One region of the Actinoalloteichus fjordicus genome, then DNA from elsewhere that is predicted to be linked to it. Evidence: riboswitches for the same ligand, from Rfam matches in the RefSeq annotation. Region 1 holds a riboswitch; the other holds the start of a gene.

Region 1 (4,995 bases):
TCATCGCGCGACATCAGTCGCGCGTCAGTACTGAGTCCACAATGGACAGACTCAGCAGTCCGCTGACCAGCTTCGACGCCGGACGGGCGATCGAGAACGGCGGGCAGCCCCAGCAGGGCGGCTGCACCGTCGGGGCGTCAGATCTTCAGCGCGGACCGCCGTCGGTCGATCGCGCGGGCGAGCCGGTCGAAGAGCAGCTGGGTGAACCAGGCGAGCGCGCCGAGCGCCACGACCGATGCCCACAGCATCCGCGTGTCGTTGCGCTGGTAGCCGAAGCGGATCGCCACGTCGCCGAGTCCGCCGCCGCCGATGACGCCCGCCATCGCCGAGTAGCCGATCAACGTCACCGCAGTGACGCCGATCGCGGCCACCAGCGCCGGGCCCGCCTCCCGCAGCAGGACGCTGCGGACCATGCGGGTCCGACTGGCCCCCGTGGTGATCGCGGCCTCCACGACCGAGGCGTTGACCTCGCGCAACGCCGCCTGAACGAGCCTGCCGACGAACGGGATGGCACCCACCGTGAGCGGGACGATCACCGCCGTCGGTCCGATCGTCGTCCCGACCAGCGCGCGAGTCACCGACCCCAGCAGGACCAGCAGCACCACGAAGGGCAGCGAACGGCCGATGTCCACCACCACGCCCAGCACCCGATGCAGCACCGGCCGGGGGCTCAGGCCCGTCGGCGAGGTGATGTGCAGCAGCACCCCGAGCGGGATGCCGCCGAGGGCGGCGAGGACGGTGGCGATGCCGACCATGTAGATCGTGTCTCCGGTGGCGGCTGACACCAGGTCGAAGACCCGATCCCACGGGGTCGGTTCTCTCACGCGGCTACTCCTGGAATCTCTTGTGGGGTGCGACGGACCGTCGCCTCGTGGTCGGCGAGCCAGGCCAGCGCGGCCTCGGACCGGTCGCCGGTCAGACCGATGCGGAACCGCGCCACCGGGGTGTCGCCGAGCCGCGTGAGTCCGCCGCCGAGGATCGACAGGTCCACGCCGAACCGGTTGGCCGCCTCCGGCAGCAGCGCCCCGACGGCGGCGAACCCGACGAGCACCACCTCGGCGACGACGTCGGCCCTGGCAGCAGGCCCCCGCAGGCTCGACGCCTGGTCGATCTCGGGAAGCAGCGAGGAGGTGATCCGGCTGCCGGGAACGGTCAGCAGGTCGAGCACCTTGCCGTGCTCCACGATCTGCCCGTCGTCCAGCACCGCGACGTCGTCGCAGATCCGGCGGACGACGGCCATGTCATGGGTGACCACGAGCACGGTCACGCCGAGTTCGGCACGCACGCGATCGAGCACCGTCAGCACCGATCCCGTGGTCTCCGGGTCCAGCGCGGAGGTCGGCTCGTCGGCGAGCAGCACGGACGGCCGGGCCGCCAGCGCCCTGGCCACCGCCACCCGCTGGCGCTGGCCGCCGGAGAGCTGGTCCGGATAGCTGCCCGCCTTGTCGGTCAGGCCGACCAGATCCAACAGCTCGACGACCCTGGACCGCCGAGCGGCGGGGCTCACACCCGCGCTCTCGAGCGGAAGAGCCACGTTGCCAGCGGCAGTGCGCTGCCGCAGCAGCGAGTCGCCCTGCGGCACCACGCCGATGCGACGGCGGGCGGCCCGCAGGTCACGGCCCCGCAGCGACACCAGGTCGGTGCCCTCCACGGTGATCGAGCCGCTGTCGGGCTGCTCCAGCAGCGCGATGCAGCGAGCCAGCGTGGACTTTCCCGCGCCGCTGGGGCCGACGACGCCGCAGACGGTGCTCTCCGGAACGGACAGCGTCACCCCGTCCAGGGCGTGCACGACGCCCTTCTTACCGGGGAAGGTCTTGGTCAGCTTCTCGACAGTGATCATCTCTGCTCCACGACGCCGGGCCGCTCGCAGGCGGCACGCTGAGACCGCCCCGACGACGGGGCGGTGAAAGAAAGGGGCGATGACTACCGGGGGTCAGACTCGCGATGAGACGAGGTAAACCCGACAGCCGGAAGCGGTTCGACGACACTGGTCGACCACACGTCGGCGCGTGAGCATGAACTGAACTAACACTACGACTCCATCGGTCCTGGCGTTAGCACCTGCCCAACGGGTGGGTGGTTGCTGCGGCGTCTTCGAGCCAGGTCTCTCAGCCGCTCAGGATGGTCGGTCCTCTTGAGTAAAACCGACGAGCCAGTTCCCGCGCAAGTAGATTCCGGCCACACCTGCGCATCGACACCCGTTTCGACCAACGACCGCAGCGCTGCGGCGCGATGTCCAGGCACGATGGCGGGCCGCGCCTGCGTGGCGAAGAACACCGCAGGCCCGGCGACAGATCGCGGCGAGCATCGATTGCACTCGGCGTGCGGCCCCAGTCACGCCGGACAGGCCAACCGGCACCGAGGCCGCGTCGACCGCTGATCGAACCGCATCAGCACCGACCACACGATCACTTGCAGTGACTCACGTCACAGTGAAGCCCTGTCAGGAACCTGCATGCCACCTCGTTCAAGGTGCGAACGCACGAGACAGGAGCAGAGAAATGCGGCATCGCATCATCGTCCTCGGGGCCGGATACGCCGGAGTCTTCGCCGCCGGATGCCTGGCCCGCCATCTCCATCCCGACGACGTCGAGATCACCGCCGTCAACGCCGAATCCGACTTCGTCGAGCGGATGCGCCTGCACCAGCTCGCCGCAGGCCAGGACCTACGCCGCTACGAACTGGCGACGATGTTCGCGAACACGGGCATCCGGCTCCGAGTGGCGCGCGTCGCCGCCGTCGACGTCGAGCGCCGGGTGGTCACCGTGACCGACGATGAGGGCACCAGCACGCTCGAATACGACACCCTCCTCTACGCGCTCGGCAGCACCGCGGCCGACCACGGCGTCTCTGGCGTCACCGAGCACGCCTTCCACATCGCCGAGCGACAGCCGACGCTGCGGCTGCGTCAGCGACTGGATGAGCTGGATGGGCAGGGGACGGTGCTGGTCGTGGGCGGCAACCTGACCGCGATCGAGGCGGCCACCGAGATCGCCGAGTCACGACCCGGACTCCGGGTCACCCTCACCACCAGCGGGGAACTGGGGGCCTGGCTGAGCCCGAAGGCTCGCCGTCACCTGCTGCGGGTCTTCGACCGGTTCAACATCACAGTTCACGAGCACACCACCATCGACCACGTCGAGGCGACGAGGGCCGTCGCCGAGGACGGCACCACCTTCGCTGCCGACGCGATCGTGTGGGCAGCCGGTTTCGCCGTCCACCCCATCGCCGCCGCCAGCGGTCTCGACGTCGCAGCCGACGGTCGGATCGCCGTCGACCGCATGATGCGGTCGGTCTCACACCCAGAGGTCTACGCCGTAGGTGACAGCGTCTATGCCATCGGCGAGAACGGTCGGCCGTTGCCGATGTCCTGCGCTTCGGCGGGACTCACCGCCAGGCAGGCGACGGCCGCGATAATCGGAGACCTGACCGGTCGCGTGATCTCGAAGGTTCCGTTGACCTACCTCGGAAACTGCCTCAGCCTGGGACAGAAGGACGCGATCCTTCAGATCGTCGACGGCGAGGCACAGTCGAGGACCTGGTCCCTGCGCGGCCGTCCGACCGGGACCTTCAAGTCCGGCGTGCTCCGAGGTGTCCTGTGGAGCGTGCGCCGCCCGACCTACGGGCTGCCGACCCGGAAACGTCATCTGAGCATCGTGTCCGATCGCTCCAGTGAGCGCGTTCGGCACCTAGAGTCGCGCTGATGGACGCTGCCACCGTGGAGTGTTTCGAGGCCAACCGGGATCGGTTGGCCTCACTCGCGTACCGGCTGCTCGGCTCGGCCGCCGATGCCGAGGACACCGTGCAGGACGCGTTCCTGCGCTGGCAGACCGCAGATCGGGCACACATCGAGGTACCCGAGGCGTGGCTGACGAAGGTGGTCACCAACCTGTCCATCGACCGACTCCGTTCGGCGAAGATGCGCCATGAACGGGCGGTCGGCGACTGGCTGCCGGAACCGCTCCTCGATGGTGATCCGATGCTCGGCCCGGCGGACACCGTCGAGCAGCGAGAATCGGTGACAATGGCGGTCCTGCTGCTCCTGGAACGCCTCCCGCCGATCGAGCGAGCCGTCTATGTTCTGCGCGAGGCCTTCTCTTTCCCCCACGCCGAGATCGCCGCGATCCTCGACATCACCGAGTCCGCGAGCCAGCAACACGCCCACCGGGCCCGGCGTCATGTGACCGCCGAGCGCAACATCAGTGAAGTCGACAGCGCAGCCGCGCGCCGTATCGTCGAGGCGTTCGTCAACGCCGCTTCCTCGGGCCGTACCGAACAATTGGTGGCGTTGCTGACCGAGGATGCGACCGCGATCGCCGACGGCGCCAACTGGACCATGAAGCTGGTGCGGTACGCAGATCCCGAGCGTATTGCTGCGATCGTGCGAGCCGGTTTCAAGCCGACTGCGGCGAAGCGGAAGTTGGTAGGCGGCTCTCCAGCGATCCACGCCGCCGTGGTCAACGGCTCTCCCGCAATGATCGCCACGCTCGGGGACCGGGTTCTGGCGGTGGTGGTCCTGGAGATTCGTGACGACAAGATCTCGGCCGTTCGCAGTGTGGGGGGCCCGGCCCGCCTCGGCCGCTTCATTGAACAATGGGATCGGCGCGAACACGACGACCCCCTTATCGAGAAGTGGTGACGGTCCTCGGCTCGCAGGCTTCACGAGAGGGTGGGAGACGGTCCGGGCCCGAAATGGTGACCGGACCGCGCGACCGCCCGACAACGCAGCATCGCGGGGCAGCCGCCCGTTGAGCGGGCGATGATCTGCACGGTCTCGGGGCGGACGCTCACGGACACACCGTCGTGGTCGTGGGGCGCTCGGCCGAGAAGACCCGCGCCGTCGCCGGCGCATCGAGGTGGACAGCTACGTCGCAGACTTCATCGACCTCGAGCACCTCGCGGGTCAACTTCGTACCGCATACCCGAAGATCGACGTGCTGGCCAACAACGCGGGCGGAGTGGTCGGCACACGGAAGAAGACCGTGGACGGCTTCG
Region 2 (4,995 bases), 1.1 Mb from region 1:
GTGAACGACAACTCGCTGGTGCTTCGGGCGACCACGCCGGCGGGCCGGGTGCTGTTGACCGGCGACATCGAACTCGCCGGACAGTCCGAGCTGTTGCGGTCGGGGGCAGATGTCGGCGCTGAGATCCTCAAGGTGCCGCACCACGGTTCGCGCTACACCTCACCGAGGTTTCTCGCGGCGGTCCGGCCCCGGACAGCTCTGATCAGCGTGGGAGGTGACAACCGTTACGGGCATCCGAGCGCCACGGTGGTCGAGGAGCTGTCGGCTCTAGGGGCCGTGGTGTTGCGCACCGATCGCGGCGGTGACGTGGCCGTGGTGGTTCGAGACGGTGACCAGGCCGTCGTCAGGAGAGCGGTGGAGAGCACTCCGTAGCTTGTGCCCGGCTCGGGCCGGACCCGGCAGCGTGCATCCTCTGCAGGCTGCTCCGAGGCAGTCTGCCCTGCCCACCTGCGTGAGAGAAGGGACGCCGCGTCGCTCGGCGGGTGGCTGGAAGGCAGGCGCCGCCGGAGAACAGGACGACAACGACTGGGCCTGCCCTGACGTCGTGGGCACCGACTCGGGTCGTCCCCGGACATGACGTGGCGCCGCCGGCGGGCGCCGGGCTTCGGGTACTGACACTCGACGGGCCGTACATCGGATGGCCGCCCATGCCGAGTTGGGCGGTCCCGCCATCCGGCGGGTGCCGATGCCACGGCAGAACCTGCCACCCGGCGGGCGCGCCGGGTGAGTCTTGCCTGCCGACGCGGCAGGCGGGTGGAACGAACCGCCACGGCGCAGAACCAACGGGAAGGGCGGAGGTGGAGGCGGGCGGGTGGGGAGGGGGAGGGGGAGGGAGGGAGACAACCCCGGCGGTCTCGGTCTCGGCCGCCGCCGCATTTCCGTGCGGCACGAGGCCGGTCGATGTGAGCCTGCATCTCAGCGCGGCGCCGGAGTCGGCCACGTCATGGACGGGCGATGCCGCCTGCCGCGCGCCGTTGCCAGCCGGCGCTACCCGGTGCTGGGGTACCGCTGTCCGGTTCACCTGACCGGGTCGTCGATCACGTCCGATGCCGCTGGGCCGGGGGTGTGACGGCTTGGCGTCGCCGCATACGTGGCTGCCACTCACCGAGTGGGCGTTGCCGCCGCACACACGGGCGCCGCAGATGCAGACGCCGCTCACACAGACGCGGTTTCTCGTCCCGGGCCGTCATTCGGCAGCCGACGTCCATCGCCGCGCCACGGAGAGACGCGGCGACCGACGGCAGCCGCCTGCCCCGGCGTAGCGGGGCGGCGCCGGTAGTTCAGCGGCGCCTGATGGAGCTGAACTGCGGTCCTGCTCCGGACCGGACCGAGCGACCGCGCCCGCGAATCCCGATCGCAGCGGAGACGGAGGACCGGTATTCGCCGCCGACTTCGCCTGTGGCGTCGACCCGGCACGTATTCCATGACTGCGCCCGGCCGATTCGTCCCGCCGAATCCGCCCTGGCCGAATGCGCCCGGCCCCACGTGCAGGGTCTGCTCGCCAAGCCCAGAGAGGACCGACTGGACGGCACCGCCTTAGACGCACCGCGCCGAACTGCCGTGAGGTGCCCCGACTGAAGACACTCCAGCCGGAGGACTTCGGCGGAACGGCGGGAACAGGCCTCGCCGTTAGCGCGCCGTCGGAGGGGAGACGACTGTCTGCACTCCGACGGCGCGACTGTCCGGCTTCGGCACAGGCTTCCGGTCGTCAGTACCCGAGTGCCTCGTGCACTGCCTTCGAGGAGGGCGGCACCGTGGCCTTGGGACCGACATGGTCCTGAATGGCATCGAGCGTCTTGAGCCCGTCGCCGGTGATCAGCAGTACGGTCTCGGCCTCCGGATCAAGCTTGCCCGCCTCGATGAGCTTCTTCGTCGTGGCCACGGTGACCCCGCCTGCGGTCTCGGTGAAGATCCCCTCGGTCCGGGCCAACAGGCGGATGCCCGCCACCACCTCGTCGTCGCTGACGTCCTCGATCGCTCCGCCCGTCCGCCGTACGGCGTCCAGCACGTAGGGCCCGTCGGCGGGCGCGCCGATCGCCAGCGAGCGAGCGATCGTGTCCGGACGCACCGGTTGCACCACGTCGCTGCCCGCTCGGAACGCGGCCGACACCGGCGAGCAGCCGGTCGCCTGGGCACCGAAGACGCGGTAGGGCGTGGGCTCCACCAATCCGAGCGTCCCCAGCTCCTGGAAGCCCTTGTCGACCTTCGTGAGCTGGGCCCCGGAGGCGATCGGCACGACGATCTGTTCTGGCAGCCGCCAGCCGAGTTGTTCGGCGACCTCGAAGGCGAGTGTCTTCGAGCCCTCGGCGTAATAGGGCCGCACGTTGACGTTGACGAACGCCCAGTCCTCGTGTTCGGCGGCCAGCTCGGTGGCGAGTCGATTCACGTCGTCGTAGTTGCCGTCCACGGCGATGAGCGCGCCGTCGTAGACGGCGGTCGTCAGCACTTTCGCCCGCTCCAGGGAGGAGGGGATCAGCACGATGGACCGCCAGCCCGCCCTGGCCGCCGCGGCGGCGACGGCGTTGGCGAGATTGCCGGTGGAGGGGCAGGCCAAGACCTGGAAGCCCAATTCACGGGCGGCGGCCAGTGCCACGGCGACCACGCGGTCCTTGAACGAATGGGTGGGGTTGCCGGTGTCGTCCTTGACCCACAGGTTCTTCAACCCCAGTTCGGCGGCGAGGCGATCGGCGCGAACCAGTCGGGTGAGGCCTGGCTGGGTGTTGGCGTGGTCGTCGACGTCGGCGGGCACCGGGAGAAGCCCGCGATACCGCCAGATCGATCGAGGCCCGGCCTCGATGTCCTCCCGGCGAATCCTGCCGAACTCGTAGGCCACCTCCAGCGGCCCGAAACACTCGGCGCAGGCGAACTCGGCGGCCAGCGGAGTTCGATTCCCGCATTCCCGACAGGACAGGGCGGCGGCGGGACCAAGGTCCAGCGTGGCGTTCGTGGGCGTGCGCAGGGTCGTCGTCATCGCGAGGCCTCTCCTCATCTTTCCCGCAGCGCGGGCCGGAATTGGCACCGTGATCGTCGAATGCCGCTGGACGCGGCCGGGCTGTCGACGCCGGTTGCCGGGGTTTCGCAGGGCCGGACCCTCTACCCCTCTGGATGAAGTGTTCAGTTGTGTCACCAACCCTAGGGCATCGAAACGGGTCGAAACCACCCTCTGTCCGAGGTGTGGGACCGCCGAGCCTCGGAGGTGCCCTGGGGGACGTCGAGCCGGGCCGACGAGCGGGCGGTCCGACTGACCAGGTGCAATCCCGGCTGCCGACCAGGGCAGACCCGAGCGGCGAGCACAGCGCGGCGCCGACGTCGGACATGCCACGTCCGTACCTCGGCTGTACTGCGACGAGGTCCTTCCCGACCCCGGAGGACCGCGCCGCCCCGCCGGGGTCTGCGGACCCGCTCCGACACCGAGGTCGCGGCTGGCCGGTCGCCGGCTGCCGGACTCGACTCCACGGAGGTCGGTCGGGGACCCGTGCCAGGATGAGCGGGTGAACACGCGAGTCGCCCCACCTGCTCCGGTTCAGCTCGTCCTCGGTGAGGAGGAGCTGCTCGTCGAGCGTGCGGTGCGGGCGGCGTCGGAGGCGGCGCGACAGGTCGACCCGATGACCGAGACGGTGCGGGTCAAGGCCGGCGAACTGACCCTCCCCCGGTTCACCGAGCTGGTGAGCCCGTCGCTGTTCGGGGAAGGGCGGGTCGTCGTCGTGGACGCCGCGCAGGATGCCGGACAGGAACTCGCAGAAGCGCTCGTCTCCTATCGGCCGCAGCCCGACGACGGGATCGTGCTGGTCGTGGTCCATTCCGGCGGTGGTCGGGCCAAACTCGCGAAGCAGCTTCCCGCCACCCTCCGCAAGGCGGGCGCGGACGTCCGGGAGTGCGGGAAGATCACCAGAGCCGCTGAGCGGGAGAACTTCGTTCGCAACGAGGTTCGCCAGGTGGGCGGACGGATCGATCCCGGCGGGGTCACCGCCTTGGTCGAGACGGTGGGGTCGGACCTGCGAGAACTCGCCGCCGCCGCCACTCAGCTCGTCGCCGACACCGAGGGGCCGATCGACGAGGCGACGGTGCGCCGCTACCACCGGGGCCGGGCCGAGGTGACCGGGTTCGCGGTCGCGGAGAAGGCCGTGACCGGCGATCGAGCCGGTGCGCTCGAAGCGCTGCGGTGGGCACTCCAGCTCGGCGTGCCCGCCGTACTCGTCGCCGACGCCCTGGCCGACGCCGTGCGCAGCATCGCGTTGGTGCGCGGGGCGCGCAACGGCGACCCGTTCCAGCTCGCGGGGGAGTTGGGCATGCCGCCGTGGAAGATCAAGAAGGTGCGTACCCAGGTTCGCGGTTGGGAGGAGGCCGGACTCGCCGAGGCGATGCACCTGGTCGCCCGACTCAACGGCGAGGTCAAGGGGCAGGCGGCCGACGCGAGTTACGCATTGGAACGCGCGGTCTTCGGCATCATCGACGCCCGCGCCCGGCACTGACTCCGCGCCCTCGGCGACGGGCGGGTGGTCGAAGCTCGTCCGCAACGGTCTCGGCAGCCGCCTGAGCCCACAGCCGGGCCTCACTGCCGACGTTCAGCGCACCGCACTCCCGCGACGGTGCCGACACGGCCAGCGATGACACCTGTCATGGCTGTGACCAGGCCGGACGCAGAAAGGACGCCTCGGGCAACCCGAGACGTCCTTCCGATGGTGCTGAAACCTGCCCCGCGTCTTTCCGGTGCCGTGGCGGCGACTCGTTCACAGCGCCGTCGGGAACCGGAGGTCTTTGCGGGCCGAAGCCCTTCCGGGACGGCTCAGAGCTGGTTCGCGCGCTGCGCGATCGCCGACTTCTTGTTCGCGGCCTGGTTGGCGTGGATGACGCCCTTGCTCGCGGCCTTGTCCAGCTTGCGGCAGGCCTCACGGCTCAACTCGACGGCCTTGGCCTTGTCACCGGCGTCGGCGGCCTCGCGGAACTTGCGGATCGCGGTCTTGACCGAGGACTTCACCGACTTGTTCCGCAGCC

The links. A riboswitch is a leader RNA that binds a small molecule or an ion and turns the genes downstream of it on or off. The one in region 1 is predicted to bind S-adenosylmethionine.
Region 2: it holds a riboswitch for S-adenosylmethionine, as region 1 does, so the genes downstream of both, thrC (threonine synthase) here and UA74_RS03550 (methionine ABC transporter ATP-binding protein) in region 1, are expected to answer to the same signal.

The regions. Positions count from the first base shown of each region.
Region 1 covers NZ_CP016076.1:747,269-752,263, reverse strand. Annotated here, with positions in the region: gene UA74_RS03555 (methionine ABC transporter permease) at 138-824, opposite strand; gene UA74_RS03550 (methionine ABC transporter ATP-binding protein) at 821-1,840, opposite strand; SAM riboswitch class I at 2,037-2,128, opposite strand; gene UA74_RS03545 (NAD(P)/FAD-dependent oxidoreductase) at 2,502-3,704, shown strand; gene UA74_RS03540 (sigma-70 family RNA polymerase sigma factor) at 3,704-4,639, shown strand; gene UA74_RS03535 (SDR family NAD(P)-dependent oxidoreductase) at 4,857-4,995, shown strand, end outside.
Region 2 covers NZ_CP016076.1:1,849,364-1,854,358, forward strand. Annotated here, with positions in the region: gene UA74_RS08380 (ComEC/Rec2 family competence protein) at 1-372, shown strand, start outside; gene thrC (threonine synthase) at 1,709-2,971, opposite strand; SAM riboswitch class I at 2,983-3,112, opposite strand; gene holA (DNA polymerase III subunit delta) at 3,492-4,472, shown strand; gene rpsT (30S ribosomal protein S20) at 4,787-4,995, opposite strand, start outside.